2 regions of the Nocardia sp. A7 genome follow, and region 2 is predicted to be linked to the other one. Evidence: predicted binding sites of a transcription regulator. Region 2 holds the regulator's gene; the other holds the start of a gene.
What was found. The regulator HspR, encoded in region 2, represses chaperone genes until heat shock. The targets are predictions, from matches to a motif close to ANNTGAGTNNNNNNNACTCANNT.

Region 1: a site for HspR is predicted at 3,764-3,786, ahead of lon (endopeptidase La). Genes of this name have one in related genera too.

The regions. Positions count from the first base shown of each region.
Region 1 covers NZ_JAJPWE010000001.1:2,081,578-2,090,427, reverse strand. Annotated here, with positions in the region: gene ACLJPD_RS09495 (hypothetical protein) at 1-660, shown strand, start outside; gene ACLJPD_RS09490 (DUF2613 domain-containing protein) at 691-861, shown strand; gene ACLJPD_RS09485 (DUF3068 domain-containing protein) at 858-1,928, shown strand; gene ACLJPD_RS09480 (RNA polymerase sigma factor) at 2,027-3,166, opposite strand; gene ACLJPD_RS09475 (YciI family protein) at 3,163-3,570, opposite strand; gene lon (endopeptidase La) at 3,801-6,257, shown strand; partial or broken gene ACLJPD_RS09465 (PaaI family thioesterase) at 6,530-6,937, opposite strand; gene ACLJPD_RS09460 (DNA polymerase IV) at 7,042-8,109, shown strand; gene ACLJPD_RS09455 (acryloyl-CoA reductase) at 8,253-8,850, shown strand, end outside.
Region 2 covers NZ_JAJPWE010000001.1:1,823,250-1,832,099, reverse strand. Annotated here, with positions in the region: gene ACLJPD_RS08330 (MarR family winged helix-turn-helix transcriptional regulator) at 1-215, shown strand, start outside; gene dnaK (molecular chaperone DnaK) at 469-2,334, shown strand; gene grpE (nucleotide exchange factor GrpE) at 2,331-2,894, shown strand; gene dnaJ (molecular chaperone DnaJ) at 2,916-4,112, shown strand; gene ACLJPD_RS08310 (heat shock protein transcriptional repressor HspR) at 4,112-4,513, shown strand; gene ACLJPD_RS08305 (FAD-binding oxidoreductase) at 5,127-6,296, shown strand; gene ACLJPD_RS08300 (FAD-binding oxidoreductase) at 6,306-7,064, opposite strand; gene ACLJPD_RS08295 (FAD-binding oxidoreductase) at 7,084-8,241, opposite strand; gene ACLJPD_RS08290 (hypothetical protein) at 8,464-8,811, opposite strand; gene ACLJPD_RS08285 (hypothetical protein) at 8,812-8,850, opposite strand, start outside.

The DNA.
Region 1 (8,850 bases), 260 kb from region 2:
GTCCCCGCCATCGCCGAGAACGTCCCCTCGGACACGCTCGCAGCGCTGGCACCGACGATCGTAGGCGCCATTTCCGCCCCCGCCCCCATCGCCGACGGCGGACAGGCCGCGATCCTGGCCCAGGCCCGCGTGCTGCTGGCAACGCCCGGCATCCCGGCGCAGGTCAAGGCCACCCTCGAACGAGTGATCACGTTCCTCGACGGCAGCGGCGGCGGCGGTCCCGAACTGCCGCCCTCGGACGGTCCGCGCATCGCGCAGTTCCTCTACCCGACCATCGGCAAGGGCTGCATCGGCCCGACGTCGGATTCCATCGGCACCGCGCTGGCCGTTCCCGGCCCGGCCGAGCTGCCCCCGCCCGGACCGGCCGCGGGCCAGACCGGCTTCGTCTTCACCGCGCTCGGCACGAAAACCGCGACGGTCGTGCAGAATCCGCCGATGACGGTGCAGTGGGTCAACCTCGACAACCGTCGCACCGGCACCCAGCCGCTCACCACCGCGGCCGGCATCAACCCTGATGGCCCGGCCACCCTGTCCGCCATCGCCGACACCGGCCCCGGCCGGGTCGCTGCCGTGATCACCGGTTCGCTCACCACGGCCACCGCCGATGGTGACCGCACCTGCTCGTTCGCCCCCACCCTCGGGTTCTTCTCCGTCGGCTGAGTCTGCCACCACGCAATTGGAGTTCGATCTATGAAGTTTGTCGTCCCCGGCCTGGTCAGCGGCCTGGCCGGCGCGGTCATCGGGGTGATTGCCGTACTCGGCATCACCGCGGGCGCGCAACAGAATTCGATCCCGGCGCCCGAAGAGTCCGGTGACCCGGGCTCGTCGCTGCTCGGCAACGTGCAGTACGGCTCGCGATGAGCAACGTACGCAGGCTCATCGCCTGCATCCTCGTCGGTCTCGGCGCGCTGCTGCTCGCGGCCGCCGTCATGATCCCCACCTACACGGTCGGCAAGGTCGCCAAGACCCCGCTCGATCTGCGCATCACCACGATCGCCAAGAGCGTGCCCGGCGAGGAAAGCCTTGTGCTCGACTCGAAGTCGCTCACCTCGCCCGAGGGAGCGGCCAAGATCGACACCAACGTGCCGATCGTCTCGCAGCGCTTCCTGACCGTCGAGGAGCCCTCCGACGCCGACGAGATGACGGTTCAGGCCGGTCAGACGTTGCGTCGTGACGACCGCGATGCCAGCGTGGGTCTGCTCACCGCCTCGGTCGACCGCGTCACCATCGACCGTGTCACCGGCGAGCCGATCGACGCCTCGCCCAACGGTTCCATTGCCGTCAACGTCGACAAGTCGGGCGCCTCGGTGGCCGACGAGTCGCAGCGCCGTGGTCTGCAGTACCGCTTCCCGATCGGCACCGAGAAGAAGTCCTACCCGTACTTCGACCTCAACGCCCGCGCCACCTACGACATCGACTTCATCGACGAGTCGGAGATCAACGGCGTGCCGGTTCTGCACTTCCAGCAGACCATCCCGGTGACGAACATGTGGGACGTCGTCCCCGCCGCCACCAACAAGCTCACCCTGCCCGCCGCCAAGTGGGGCCTGCCGGGCGAAGAGCCGGTCACCATGACCCGCTTCTACACCAACACCCGCGACGTGTGGGTCGAGCCGAGGACCGGCGCGGTCCTCAAGGGCGGCGAGAAGATCCACCTGTACTACGGCCGCAGCGCCGAGCAGGTCGACGTCACCGCGCTGAAGTCGCACCTCGTCTTCGACGAGCCGACCATCGACGCCCAGATGGCCGTCACCCAGGAGAGCCTGGACAAGCTCGACCTGTTCGGCAAGACCCTGCCGATCATCCTTGGCATCCTCGCGGCCCTGTTCCTCATCGGCGGCGCTGTCCTCGGGTTCCTGAGCTCCGGCTCCACCGCGGGCCGCCCGTTCGATCCCCCGACCGAGCGGATTCGTTCCTCGAACCTGTAAGGCCACCACCTCGGCCTCCCGGTCCTCAACCCGGGACGCCCTTCCACCGCCTCGGCCTCCCCGGCCCTCAACCCGGGGAGGCCGAGGTCGTTTCGGATTCAGGACAGCAACTGGCGAACCCGCGCGGCTTCCCGGGTGAGGTGATCGCGCTCGGGCACGGTGGTGGCGGTGTGTGCTGCCTCGGCGTACAGCGTCGCGGCTTGTTCGAGGTCGCCTGCTCGTTCCAGCAGGTAGGCGCGAGAGGCGTTGTGGCGGGGCAGGTTCGGGTCGAGCGCTGCCAGCGCCGCCAGTCCGGCTCGTGCTCCGTCGGCCTCGCCGACCGCGACCGCGCGGTTGAGGCGCACCACCGGACTGTCGGTGAGGTGTAAGAGTTCGTCGTACCATTCCACGATCTGAACCCAGTCCGTTTCGGCGGTGCTCGGTGCGTCCGCGTGCAGGGCGGCGATCGCGGCTTGGGCTTGGTATTCGCCCAGCCGGTCGCGTGCCAACGCGGCCTGCAAGATTGTCACGCCCTCGGCGATAAGACTTGTGTCCCAGCGGGATCGGTCCTGTTCGGCGAGCGGCACCAGGCGGCCACCCTCGGTGCGCGAGGCTCGGCGGGCGTGGTGCAGCAGCATCAGGGCCAGCAGTCCCGAGGCCTCGGGTTCGTCGGTCGAGGCGGCGAGCTGGCGGGTGAGGCGGATGGCTTCGGCGGCCAGGTCGATGTCGCCGCTGTAGCCCTCGTTGAAGACGAGATAGAGCACGCGCAGCACGGTGGTCGGGTGGCTGGGGCGATCGAGCGGCAAGCCCGCGATGCTCTTCTTGGCGCGGCTGATCCGTTGCGCCATAGTCGATTCCGGCACCAGGTAGGCGGTCGCGATCTGCCGCGTCGTCAGGCCGCCGACCGCGCGCAAGGTCAACGCGACAGCTGACCCCGGGGATAGGGACGGGTGCGCGCACAGGAAGTACAGCCACAGTGAGTCGTCGGCGGCGGGCGCGGGCCCAGCCGCTGGTTCGCGATCCACCGCGAATTCCCTGCCCCGCCGCGATGTTTCGGACCGCGCCGCGTCGAGGAACTTTCGCCAAGCGACAGCGACGAGCCAGCCCTTCGCATCGCGGGGTGGATCGTCGGGCCACGACTCCAGCGCTCGGATCAGCGCGTCCTGCACGGCGTCCTCGGCCGCGGTGAACTCGGCCCCGCGGCGGACGAGGACGCCGATCACCGCGGGGACGAGTTCGCGCAACAGCGCTTCGTTCATTCGGTCACCGTGGGCAATTCTGTGTAGAACGGGCGCAGCTCGAGCCATTCCTGAACCGGCTTCCCACCCGCGCCCGGCGCCGCGGACAGCTCCCCCGCCAGCTCGAGCGCGCGCTCGTAGGTCTCGACGTCGATCACCATCCACCCGGCGATCAGGTCCTTGGTCTCCGCGAACGGCCCGTCGGTGATCGGCGGTCGCCCCTCGCCGTCCGAGCGGACGAACGTGCCCTGCGCGGACAGCGCCTGACTGTCGACATACTCGCCGGTCGTCCGGAGTCGCGCGGCGAAGTCCTCCATGTATCCGACATGCGCGGTCACCTCTTCGGGCGTCCACCGATCCATCGGTACGTCGTTGACGGACGCGGGCGCGCCACGGTAGTGCTTGAGCAGCAGGTACTTGGCCATGATGTTCTCCTCGGTTCGTTGCGGCCATTCTGGCCGGGATCGATCGTTTTCAGGCGTTCTGACGTTCGGTTGTTCGTACCCCAGGGACGGAACCACCCGGGCGTTCTCGACATCCTCGGCGAAAGAATTTCGGCGAATCTTTTTCGCCGTGAGTGAACGACGCCACCTGCAGGAACAAACACCCGGGGGGTCATGTTGAGTCAACAAAGCTCAACTCTGGAAGGGTCGACATGACTTCAGCTCAGAACCTGCCGGTGCTGTTCCTGACCGATCCGATCGTGCTGCCGGGCATGGTCGTGCCCATCGAATTGGACGAATCCGCGCAGGCCGCCATCGACGCCGCTCAGGCCGCCAAAACCGGGTCGGTGCTGGTCGCGCCGCGCCTCGACGAGGGGTACGCCTCCTACGGCGTCGTCGCCACCATCGAACAGGTCGGCCGGATGCGCGGTGGCGCGCCCGCGGCCGTGTTGAAGGCCGAGCGCCGCGCTCGGATCGGGCACGGTGTCACCGGCCCCGGTGCCGCGCTGTGGGTGGAGGCCGAACTGGTCGAGGCGGTCGAGCCCGACGAGCGGACCACCGAACTGGCCGCCGAGTACAAGAAGCTGGTCGTCGCCGTGCTGCAGCGGCGGGAGGCCTGGCAGATCATCGACGTCGTCAACCAGCTCGACGACGTGGAAGCCATCGCCGACACCGCGGGCTACGCGCCGTACCTGTCCGATGACCAGAAGCGCGAGCTGCTCGAGACCCCCGATGTCACGGTGCGGCTCACCAAGCAGATCGACTGGATCAAAGACCACATCGCCGAGGTCGAGGTCACCGACAAGATCTCCGAGGACGTCCGCGACGGCATGGAGAAGAGCCAGCGCGAATTCCTGCTGCGTCAGCAGCTCAACGCCATTCGCAAGGAGCTCGGCGAGGACGAACCCGACGGCGCCGACGACTACCGCACCCGCGTGGAGAACGCGGACCTGCCCGAGAACGTGCGCGCGGAGGCACTGCGCGAGGTCGGCCGGTTGGAGCGCGCCAGTGATCAGAGCCCGGAGTCCGGCTGGATCCGCACCTGGCTCGACACCGTGCTCGAGCTGCCGTGGTCGGTGAAAACCGAAGACAGCACCGATGTTTCGGCCGCCCGCGCGGTACTCGACGCCGACCACCATGGCCTGGAAGAGGTCAAGGACCGGATGGTCGAGTACCTGGCGGTGCGTTCGCGGCGGGCCGCGCGTGGCCTCGAGGTCGTCGGTGGGCGTGGCTCCGGTGCGGTGCTCGTGCTGGTGGGTCCGCCCGGTGTCGGTAAGACCTCGCTGGGTGAGTCGGTCGCAAAGGCATTGGGCCGCAAGTTCGTTCGTGTCGCCCTGGGTGGTGTGCGCGACGAGGCCGAGATCCGTGGCCACCGCCGCACCTACGTGGGCGCGCTGCCCGGCCGGATCGTGCGTGCGGTGAAGGAGGCGGGTTCGATGAATCCCGTTGTCCTGCTGGACGAGATCGACAAGGTGGGCTCCGACTTCCGTGGTGATCCGGCGGCGGCCCTGCTCGAGGTCCTCGACCCCGCGCAGAACCACACCTTCCGCGACCACTACCTCGACCTGGATCTCGACCTGTCGAACGTCCTGTTCATCGCCACCGCCAACGTCATGGACACCATCCCCGGTCCCCTGCTCGACCGCATGGAGCTCATCACCGTCGACGGCTACACCGAGGCCGACAAGGTCGCCATCGCCCGTGACTTCCTGGTCCCCCGCCAGCTGGAACGCAATGCCCTGACCACCGAAGAAGTGTCGATCACCGACGCGGCGTTGCGCGAGATCGCGGCGAACTACACCCGCGAGGCCGGGGTGCGCCAGATGGAGCGTCTCGTCGCCAAAGCCTTGCGCAAAGCGGCAACTCGTCTGGTCACCGGTGACGTCGCGCCCGGCAACGGCGCCGGGTCGGGCAGCGCCGCCGAGCTCGGTTACGACCCGGAACTCGGGTACGGCAATGTCATCGACATTGAATCCGGTCCGCAGCCGACCGCCGAGGTGACGAGCTTGACCGTCGACATCGACAACCTCACCGACTACCTCGGCCGCCCCCGCTTCACCCCGGACTCGATGGAACGCACCTCTGTCCCCGGCGTGGCGACGGGACTTGCGGTCACCGGTGCGGGCGGCGACGTCCTCTACATCGAGGCCAACGGCGCCGAGGGCGAACGTTCCCTCACACTCACCGGCCAACTCGGTGACGTCATGAAGGAATCCGCCCAGATCGCCCTCACCTACGTGCGCTCGCATCTGGAGGAAATCGGCATCGAACCCAAGATCCTCGACCGCAACATCCACATCCACTTCCCCGCGGGCGCAGTCCCCAAGGACGGCCCCTCCGCGGGCGTCACCATGGTCACCGCCCTGGTCTCGCTCGCCCTCGGCCGCCCGGTCCGCGGTGATGTCGGCATGACCGGCGAGGTCACCCTCAACGGCAGTGTCCTGCCGATCGGTGGCGTGAAACAGAAGCTCCTCGCCGCCCAGCGCGCCGGCCTGAAGACCGTCTTCATTCCCGCCCGCAACGAACCGGACCTCGACGAGGTCCCGGCAGAGGTCTTGGCCGCACTGGATGTTCGCCCCGTCGCCGACGTGGCAGACATCCTGGCCTACGCCATCGAACCCATCGCCGAACCCGCCGCAGACGGCAAGACCTTCGCCGTCAGCGCCTGATCCGAACCGTCGACGGGCCGTGCACTGCGCACGGCCCGTTCGCCGTAGCCGGAGCAGTCCGAGTCGCCCTTTCGAGGTCCCTCGGCGCCTCGCTAGCGGCTGACGGCCGGCGGCAGAACCGGGCCCTCGATGGTGACCACTGCCAGTTGGTCGGTGTCGTAGTCGTCCTGGTCGTCGTCGAGGTCGTCGAGGTCGTCGTCGAGATCGGCATCGTCGAATTCGTCCGCGTCCTCCTCGGTGGAGGGGGCGAGGTCCTTCTCGACGCGGCGGGTGGTGCCCTGGGCGACCGCGCAGAGAATGGGTTCCTCGCCCTCGGTCTCGGCGTAGACGTCGCAGTGGGTGACAGCCTGGCGGCGGGTGGCGCCGAGGACGGTGGCGTGCACGCGCAGGCGTTCGCCCTGGGCCGGGCGCAGGTAGGTGATGGTGAAGCCGCCGGTGAGGACGTTGGGGCCCAGGACGGTGCCCGCGGCGAAGGTGAGGGCGTTGTCGGCGGCGTAGGCGAGTACCCCGCCGTGCACGAAGCCGAATTGCTGGCCGTGTTCGGGCTGGATATCGATGACGAGAGTGGCTGCCCCATCGCCGAATTCGGTGAGCTCGGTGCCGACCAGACGGGCGAACGGCTGCGCGGCGAGCACCTGCCGCGCCAGGTCGAGGTCGAGGGTGGTGGCTTCGGTCGGCATCGGGTGTTCCGTTCTTCGAGCTCAGTCGTGATCGGTTGGCGCGGTACGGATATTGCCACGCCCGGTTACGCCGGATTGTCGGTGCCATGCGGTATGACGGAACAGTGCCCCGGTGGCTCCTGCATGTGGATCTCGACCAGTTCCAGGCGGCGGTGGAATTCCGACGTCGCCCTGAGCTGCGTGGGCAGCCGGTCATCGTCGGCGGCGAAGGCGATCCCGCGCAGCCACGCAAGGTCGTGACCTGCGCTTCCTATCCCGCCAGGGCGTACGGCGTGCGAGCGGGGATGGCGTTGAGGATGGCGCAGCGCAAGTGCCCGGAGGGCGTTTTCCTGCCGGTCGACATGGCCGCCTACGAGGTGGCCTCCGAGGAGATCATGGCGACGCTCGGTCGGGTGGCCGGTGCGGTCGAGGTGTGGGGGATGGACGAAGCCTTCGTCGCCACCGACGGCGATCCGTGGCGGCTCGCCGCCGAAATCCGCACCGCCATCATCGAACTCGGTCTCACCTGCGCGGTCGGCATCGGCGACAACAAACTCACCGCGAAACTGGCCACCGGTTTCGCCAAGTCCACCGGCAAGACCTCCGCCGAACCCGAACACGACCCCGGCGCCGCCACCGGCATCTTCGAGCTCACCGCCGCCAACTGGACCGAATTGATGGGCCACCGCCCCACCGACGCGCTCTGGGGCGTCGGCGCCCGCATCGCCCAACGCATGGCCGACCTCGACATCGCCACGGTGGCCGACCTCATGTCCGCCGACCGCGACCGCCTGGCCGCCGAATTCGGCCCCAGCACCGGCCCCTACCTGTGGGTTCTCGGCCACGGCAAAGGCGACACCGAGCTCTCGACCACCCCGCGAATCCCGTTGGGCCGCAGCAAATCCGAAACCTTCCCCCACGACCTGACCGACCCCGACGAGATCCGCCGCGAACTCGCCCGCATCGCCACGGAAGTCGCCGAGGAAATGCGCGAACACCACCGAATCAGCACCCGCGTCTCGGTCACCGTCCGCACCAAAACCTTCTACACCCGCAGCAAACAACAAAAACTCCCCTCCCCCACCGACGACATCCCCGCCATCGTCGACACCGCCCTCGCGATCATCGCCCGCTTCGACCTCGACCGCCCGGTCCGCCTCCTCGGCGTCCGCCTGGAACTCCTCCCACCCTGACCGGATAGTCACACCTGCTGGACGGTTGATCACCAGGCGCTGGTGGATTTTCCTTCTCGGCCGATGCCTCCGTGGTGGCCTGGTGATCAACTGTCCGAGAGCGAGGCCTCCACCCCGGGCCGGTGAACTCGTATGCTCGGCCCATGGAGTTCTCAGCGATGGTTGCCCGTGAATCCGACGGTCAGATTGTGCTTGCTCGCGAAACGGTGGGAGATGACTTCCTCGGTACCGGCGAGGTGACGATCAAGGTCCATTACTCGAGTGCGAATTACAAAGACCTGCTGGCGATCACGCCGCGCGGCGGGGTGGTGCGCAACTACCCGATCGTGCCCGGCATCGACCTCACCGGCGAGGTGATCGCCTCGGCGAGCGACGACTTCTCCCCCGGCGATCAGGTCATCGCCCATGGCTACGACCTCGGCGTTTCCCGCAACGGTGGCTTCGCCGAATACACCAAGGTGCCCGCTGAGTGGGTGGTGAAGCTCGACGGCCTCGACACCCGTGACGCCGCCACCATCGGCACCGCGGGCTTCACCGCCGCCATGAGCGTGCAGGCCCTGCTCGACCACGGCCTGACCCCCGACGACGGCGCGGTCCTGGTCACCGGCGCGACCGGTGGTGTCGGCACCGTCGCCATCGATATCCTCTCCGGCCTCGGCTTCGAGGTCATCGCCTCCACCGGCAAGACCGACGCGAACGACCTCCTCGCCGAACTCGGCGCCAACGAGGTCATCGGCCGCC
Region 2 (8,850 bases):
GCCGCCACCCCGCCGACCGCAGAGCCCACGCCCTCCACCTACTCCCCGCCGCCCACGCGCTCCTTGCCGAAGCCGAGCGGAGAGTCGCCGAACTCGACGCCGAACTCCTGTCCCCCCTTGCTCCCGCCGACCGCGCCCTCTTCCTCGATCTTCTCCGCCGAACGGCGGAAGGCAACGGCCTGCGCCCCGGCATCCACCCGGGCCTCACCCGCTGAGACCGTCACGATCCCGCATCGGGGGTCGCGGTTGAGCGCACCCGTGGCAAGAATGGCCCGGGGGGCAGGAAAATATTTCGAGGCGGCGGGAATGTATCGCCGCAGGTGCTGGTTGTGTAGATCGACAACGTTGAGCGCACCAGACTCAAGTCCAGGTTGACTCTCGGTAGATCTCGAGGGCAGGATTGAGCCCACTACGCTCAGTGTTGCTGAGACTGTTGTCCTTGAACGCCAAAAACAGGAGGAAACCACTATGGCTCGTGCGGTCGGAATCGACCTCGGGACCACGAACTCCGTCGTCGCCGTGCTCGAAGGCGGCGAGCCGGTCGTCGTCGCGAACTCTGAAGGCTCGCGCACCACCCCCTCGATCGTCGCCTTCGCGAAGAACGGCGAGGTTCTCGTCGGTCAGCCCGCGAAGAACCAGGCGGTCACCAACGTCGACCGCACCATCCGCTCGGTCAAGCGCCACATCGGCACCGACTGGAACGTCGAGATCGACGACAAGAAGTACACGCCGCAGGAGATCTCCGCGCGCACGCTGATGAAGCTGAAGCGCGACGCCGAGGCTTACCTGGGCGAGGAGATCACCGATGCGGTGATCACCGTCCCGGCCTACTTCGAGGACGCTCAGCGCCAGGCCACCAAGGAAGCCGGCCAGATCGCCGGTCTCAACGTGCTGCGCATCGTCAACGAGCCCACCGCGGCCGCGCTCGCGTACGGCCTGGACAAGGGCGACAAAGAGCAGACCATTCTGGTCTTCGACCTCGGTGGCGGCACCTTCGACGTTTCGCTGCTGGAAATCGGCGAGGGCGTTGTCGAGGTCCGCGCGACCTCCGGTGACAACCACCTCGGTGGCGACGACTGGGACGAGCGCGTCGTTTCCTGGCTGGTCGACAAGTTCAAGGCGTCGCAGGGCATCGACCTGACCAAGGACAAGATGGCCATGCAGCGTCTGCGTGAGGCTGCCGAGAAGGCCAAGATCGAACTGTCCTCGGGCCAGAGCACCTCGATCAACCTGCCCTACATCACCGTCGACGCGGACAAGAACCCGCTGTTCCTCGACGAGCAGCTCACCCGCTCGGAGTTCCAGAAGATCACCTCTGATCTGCTGGATCGCACCCGTGCGCCGTTCCAGTCCGTGATCAAGGACTCGGGCCTGAACGTGGCCGATATCGACCACGTCGTGCTCGTCGGTGGCTCCACCCGTATGCCCGCCGTCTCCGACCTGGTCAAGGAACTGACCGGTGGCCGTGAGCCGAACAAGGGCGTGAACCCGGACGAGGTCGTCGCCGTCGGCGCGGCTCTGCAGGCCGGTGTCCTCAAGGGCGAGGTCAAGGACGTCCTGCTGCTCGATGTCACCCCGCTGTCGCTTGGCATCGAGACCAAGGGTGGCGTGATGACCAAGCTCATCGAGCGCAACACCACCATCCCCACCAAGCGCTCCGAGACCTTCACCACGGCTGACGACAACCAGCCTTCGGTGCAGATCCAGGTGTTCCAGGGTGAGCGCGAGATCGCCTCGCACAACAAGCTGCTCGGCTCCTTCGAGCTCACCGGTCTGCCCCCGGCCCCGCGCGGCGTGCCGCAGATCGAGGTCACCTTCGACATCGACGCCAACGGCATCGTGCACGTCACCGCGAAGGACAAGGGCACCGGCAAGGAAAACAAGATCAAGATCCAGGACGGCTCCGGTCTGTCCAAGGAAGAGATCGACCGCATGGTCGCCGACGCCGAGGCGCACGCCGCCGACGACAAGGCGCGCCGTGAAGAGGCCGAGACTCGCAACCAGGCCGAGTCGCTGGTGCACCAGACCGAGAAGTTCATCAACGAGCAGAAGCTGAGCGAGGGTGGCGCACAGGTCTCCGCCGATCAGCTTGCGAAGGTGGAGAACGCGGTCGCCGAGGCCAAGCAGGCGCTGGAAGGCACCGATATCTCCGCGGTGAAGTCGGCCGTGGAGAAGCTGGCCACCGAGTCGCAGGCCCTCGGCCAGGCGATCTACGAGGCCAGTGCCGCCGCCGACGCGCAGTCCGGCAACGGTGCGGGCCCGAGCCAGGCCGATGATGATCAGGTCGTCGACGCGGAGGTCGTGGACGAGCCGGTCGACACGGACAAGAAGTGACCGAGGCGAACTCCTCGGAGCAGGAGTTGGTCGACGACATCCTGGAAGACACCGCGGACGAGAACGCGGAGGCCGCCACGGCGGACTCCGCCCTCGACGCCGAGGTTGTCGAGCCGGAGAACGACGAGCTGGCCGAGCGCACCGCCGACCTGCAGCGGTTGACCGCGGAATACGCGAACTACCGCCGCCGTGTCGAGCGCGACCGCCAGGCCAACATCGATGCCGCCAAGGCGTCGGTGGTCACCGAACTGCTCGCGGTGCTGGACGATCTGGATCGGGCGAGGGCGCACGGCGACCTCGACACCGGCCCGTTGAAGTCCGTCGCCGACAAGCTCGAGACCGCGCTCACCAAGCAGGGTCTCGTCGAATTCGGTACCGCCGGTGACCCGTTCGACCCCACGCTGCACGAGGCAGTGCAGCACGAGGGCTCGGGCGCCGACCCGGTGATCGGCATCGTCATGCGCAAGGGCTATCGCTTCGGCGACCGGGTGCTTCGGCACGCGTTGGTCGGGGTAACTGACGCGGAGGCATCGGACGCAGATGCCGACGCGAACGAGTAATAGGAAAGGAGGGGATGCCCGGTGAGCCAACGGGAGTGGATCGAGAAAGACTTCTACAAGGAGCTGGGTGTCTCCGCCGGCGCCTCGCAGGACGAGATCAAGAAGGCCTACCGCAAGCTGGCCCGTGACCTGCACCCGGATTCCAACCCGGGTGACACCAAGGCCGAGGAGCGGTTCAAGACCGTCAGCGAAGCCAACGCGGTGCTGTCGGATCCGGCCAAGCGCAAGGAGTACGACGAAACGCGCCGCATGTTCGCGGGCGGCGGTGGTGGCGGACGGGCCTACGGCGGCGGCGGGTTCACTCCCGGTGCGGGCGGCGGCTTTTCGCAGGACTTCAATATCGGTGACATCTTCGGTCAGGCCGGTGGCACCGGCGCAGCGGGTGACGGCGGGCTGGGCGATCTGCTCGGCGGGCTGTTCAACCGGGGTGGCGCCGGTGGCCGGGCGGCGGCTCGTCCGCGTCGCGGCTCCGATGTGGAGACCGAGACGACCCTGGGTTTCCGTGAGGCGGCCCAGGGTGTCACCGTTCCGCTGCGGATGACCAGTCCCTCGCCGTGCACCACCTGTCACGGCAGCGGTGCCAAGCCGGGCACCAGCCCGCGCGTGTGCCCGCACTGCAACGGTGCGGGCGTGGTCAGCCGTAACCAGGGCGCGTTCGGTTTCAGCGAGCCCTGCGACGACTGCCGCGGCACCGGGTCGATCATCGACGACCCGTGCACCGACTGCTCGGGCAGCGGCATCCAGAACCGCACGCGCACCATCACCGTCCGGATCCCACCGGGCGTCAGTGACGGTCAGAAGATCCGGTTGGCCGGTCAGGGCGAGGCGGGTCTGCGCGGTGCGCCTTCGGGCGATCTGTATGTCAGCGTGCACGTCAGCCAGGACAAGGTCTTCGGCCGTCAAGGCGACGACCTCACCCTGGTGCTCCCCGTGAGCTACAGCGAATTGGTTCTGGGGACAACAGTTTCCGTGCCGACGCTGGACGGCCGGGTCGGTGTGAAGGTGCCCCCGGGCACCGCTGACGGGCGTATCCTGCGGGTGCGGGGTCGTGGTGTACCCAAGCGTGGTGCGGCGGGCGGCGCCGGTGATCTGCTGGTCACGGTGAAGGTCGCGGTGCCGCAGTCACTCGACTCCGACGCCACCGATGCGCTCAAGCGTTATCAGGAGGCGGAGAAGGCCAGTGGCTTCGAACCGCGGGCAGGATGGGCGGGTGCTTGATGTCCGATAATCCGAATTCCGTTTCGGGTGCGACCTCGCGCGCCGAGTTCTTCATGATCTCGGTGGCGGCTCAACTGGCGGGGATGCACGCGCAAACGCTGCGTACCTACGACCGGCTGGGTTTGGTCACCCCGCAACGGACCTCGGGTGGCGGACGCCGTTATTCGGCCCGCGATGTCGAGGTGCTGCGCGAGGTGCAGCGCCTGTCGCAGGACGAGGGCGTCAATCTCGCTGGCATCAAGCGCATCATCGAACTCACCAATCAGGTGGAGGCGTTGCAGCAGCGAGTCGAGGAGATGAGCGCGGAGATGGAGCGGTTGCGGGCGGGCTACCGGCCCGATCTGTCGCCGCCCGCACGCAGTACCGCGCTCGTGGTGTGGCAGCCACGGCATCGGCGCTGAGCTTTTCGATCCGACGAGCCTCCGGTTCGATATCCGCCGCGGCGGATGCCGAGCCGGGGGCTCGTCGGTCTCCGGTCAACCCCCGGCGACCGCCTGGTGACTCTCCAGCAACTCACTTATTCGTGATCTTGTTGAACGGAGATGCCGTCGCGGCGCGCTGAGGTGCGGATTCATCACGACGAACGTCCAAAAGTTTGCTGTCGGGATGCTGAAATCGGATCAATCAGAAGGCATTTCGACGTTCACGACCCGCCGGTCCTGGGTACCTACCCCGCGTGTCATGGCCCGGCGCGTCGGGCTGCGACTGCTGTCGACGTAGCGGAAAGGTCGCTCTACCAGGGCCGTTGGTCACCAATTGTCTGATATGCCGGGCGCTTTGAACATTCGTGCCCCGCTGTTCACCCGCGATTAACGGTCTTCAGGTATGTTTCTAAGGGAAACTACTAGGAACCGCCTGGTATATCTAGAATTACATGCGTGATGTTTAAGAGTACGATTCCTAAGCTGGCAAACCTCGCCTAGACTTCTCGCATCGGCTGCTGACGAGTGTCCTCCCAGCCCGTCACTCGCCGGCGCGGCTAGCGTTCGATGGCGAAACGAGGTTGTGACACATATGGATTCGCGGACTGTCGCTTTGATCCGTACTACGTTCAAGGCGGTTGCTGCTGAAGAAGGTGGATCCGAGAAGCTGTCGAGGTCGTTCTACTCGATCCTCTTCACGGACTACCCCGGTGTCCGCGACTACTTCCCGGCTGCCATGGATTCCCAGCGCGACCGACTGGTCACGGCGATCTCCTACGCCCTCGAACGCCTCGAGGAGCCCGACAAGCTCCTCCCGTTCCTGGCCCAGCTCGGGCGCGACCATCGCAAGTACGGCGTGCAACCGGCGCACTATGTGGCCGTGGCCAACTCGCTGAAGAAGGCCCTGCGGGTGTTCGCGGGCACCGAGATGTGGACCGACGAGGTCGCCAACGCCTGGGACGAGGGTCTGGCCACCATCAGCGGCGCGATGATCAGCGCTGCCGACAAGGAGACCACCCCCGCCGCCTGGACCGGCACCGTCGTCGAACATCGCGAGGTGCTGCGCAACCTGTCCATCGTGCGCGTGCAACTCGATCAGCCGATGCAGTACGCCGCGGGCCAGTACCTCAGCGTGGAGATCCCGTCGCGGCCCCGGATGTGGCGCTATCTCTCGCCCGCGAATCCGGCCAACGTCAACGGCGAGATCGAATTCCACGTTCGCGGCGTGCTCGGAGGCTGGGTGAGCCCCGCCATGGTGGCGCACACCGCCGTCGGCGATCAGTGGCGACTCGGCTCCCCCCTCGGCGGCCTCGGCGTACCACGCAACACCAAACGCAAGATGCTGATGGTCGGGTGCGGCACCGGCATCGCCCCCTTACGCGCCCAGATCATGGCGATGGCCCAACGCCGAGTGAACCCGAAGGTTCACCTCTTCGTCGGCGGCCACCACCCCTGCGACCTCTACGACCTCCAGGTCCTGAGCCAACTGGCCATCGCCAACAAATGGCTCACCATCACCCCTGTCACCGAAAGTGACGAAAACCCCTGGTGGTACTATGATTCCGGTGAGCACCACCCAGATCTACCAGGCCTGGAGCCCCGCATGACCGGCCAGATAGGCAAGGTAGTAGCCAGCTACGGCCCGTGGGCCGACCGCGACGTCCAAATCGTAGGCTCCCCGTCGATGGTCCAAACCACCAAGTTCCGCTTGATGGCAGCAGGTACACAAGCCCAATCGATCCGCCACGACCCCTTGTTCTGACTCGCGGTCTCAGGCGCCTTCGGAAGTGATGTTCGTTGGGGGAGTTCCTGATTGGATCAGGCGGTCGACGGTGGTGCGAACCATCGCGGGGGAGCCGCACACCAGCACTTGATGTTTGGTGAAGGGTCCGTGGGCGGCGGCGACGTCGGCGAGGGTGCCGTGCAGCATTTCCTCGGGAGCGAAGCCCACGTCGGAACGAGTCTGCTCGTGCCATTCATCGCGCACCGCAGGGTCATCCGGAGTCTCGACAACGGGAATGACCGAAAGCCACGGCAATTCGTCCGCCAGCAGGAACAGCATGTCGTTGGCGTAGAGGTCGCGAGGCGAGCGCCCACCGAAGAACAGGTAGGTGCGTGGCGGGGTGTCGCGGCGGGCCAGGTCCAGGATCTGGGCGCGCATCGGTGCCAGGCCGGTACCACCGGCGATCATCACCACCTCCACAGCGTCGGGATCGACCGCGAAAACCCCGTGGGGAGCATTGATTCGCCACTGATCACCGGGTTGGGTGTCGCCGACGATAGAACTCGAACACCACCCACCGGGCACCGTCCGCACATGGAATTCGAGCTTGCCGTCCAGCGAGGGCGGCAGCGCGGGGGAGAACCGCCGCCGCACCCCTGGATGCTGTGGCACTTCCACCTCCACCGAACCCCCGGCTTCGAACGGCACGAAATCGCCGATCAGCCGGATCACCGCGAGGTCGTGGCGCAACCGGTGGTGACCGACGACGGTGGCCGTCCAAGCGGGGTCGGGAAAAGCGTTGCTCATCATCCTCTTTCGCGAAGGGTCAGACAGGATCGGCAGCGATGATCTCACTCGGTGTACCGGCTCGCAGGAGCGCGTAACGGGTGTTGGCGATCATCGACGGCGATCCCGCGATCTGGATCTGCCGGTCCGACCACGCCCCGAAGCTGGTCACCACCGCTCCCAGATTACCGACCAATCGCCGCGGCATGCCCATCGGCGGTGTGCCCGAATCTTCGGGATACCACCAGGGATTGGCGCGTTCCTCGCAGACCGGCACCACGGTCAACCACGGATTGGATTGCGAGAGCTGCCACATGTTGTCCACGTCGTAGAGGTCGCCGGGGTAGCGCCCACCGGTGAAGAAGTGCACGCGCGGATTGATCCCCCGCTGGCTCATCTCGATCAGCTGTGCTCGCAACGGCGCGATCCCCGTGCCGGAGCCGATCATCAGCACATCGCGCCCCGACTCCCGATCCACCTGCAAGCCGCCAAGCGGCCCGGCGATCTTCCACCGATCCCCGACCTTGGTGTCGTTGACGATCGCCGGACTCACCCAGCCACCACTGATCCGCCGCACATGGAATTCGATCTCGCCATACGGGTTCGCGGGGATGGCGGGGGAGAAGTAGCGCCACATATTCGGCCGCTGCGGCACCGCGACCGGCACATACTGCCCGGCCTTGAAGGGAATGGGTCCGTCGGCCTGTAGTCGCACGATCGCCAGATCGTCGAGCACCCGCCGGTGACCGACCACGGTCGCGTCCCAGTACGGCTGCGAGGTGTCCTCGTTCGCCCCGATCGCCATCGACGCCGAGATCAGCAGCGTGATGTCGCGCCAGCCCTCGTCGAGTTCCCTGGTCCAGCGGTTGCCGTGGTAGGTGCGCAGCGCCGCGAGCAGCGCGCGTCCGGCCATGTCGTAGTGGTCGGCTTCGACGCCGTACTTGCGATGATCGCGGGCCAGTTGCTCGAGGAAGCGCTGGGCGCGTTCGAAGTCCTCGAGATGGTCGAGGACGAACTGCACCGCCGTCGTGATCCGCTTGGCCTGCATGTCCATGGCAGGCGGAAACAGCTCACGTAATCTCGGATCCTGGGCGAACAGGTGACCATAGAAAGCGCTGATCAGCCGCTCGGAACCACCGGGTGTCTCGGCCACCCCGCGGAAATCGGCGCGGACCAGCGCAAGCGAACGCGCATCCACGTCGTCAAGCTCCGTTTCTCTACAATTGCTGCAAAGTGGCCCCGCCCTGCGACGCGGCCATTACCAGTATCCCCCGAAACCACCGTCTCGGTGCGGGGATGCTCATCACGCCCGTTCCCGGCAGCACGGATCGTAAACCCCGTACTCCCGATCAGCGCGGTCTCCCCGTCATCGATACGCGTCGGTGATCTTGTGCGCTGCGCGGGACGGGTTTCGCGGGCGCTACCAGCCGTGTTCGAAGATGCTCGGGTCGTCTTCGGGATCGGTCGGTTCGGCCGGTGCCGGCGTGAACACCACGGTATCGGCCGAGGTGAACGCCATCGTCGATTCTACCAGCGGGTCAGCCGTGAGTTCGTGCATCGCGGCGGTGACCCGTGGTTGCATCTGCCGTACCGCGAGCTGATAGGCCGCGAGGATCGCCTCGCCCTGCGGGCCGCTGACCGCGACCACCTGGTTCTCGGCGTCGACCTCTACCGTCACGCCGTCGACGGTGCCGGTGCCACGAATCGACTCCAGCGCCTGCTGTGCCCGCAGGACTTTGAGGCCGAGCTCGTCGTATCGACTCGACACTCAGCCCCCGGCGGTAGCGGTGAAGACGAGAATCGGTCG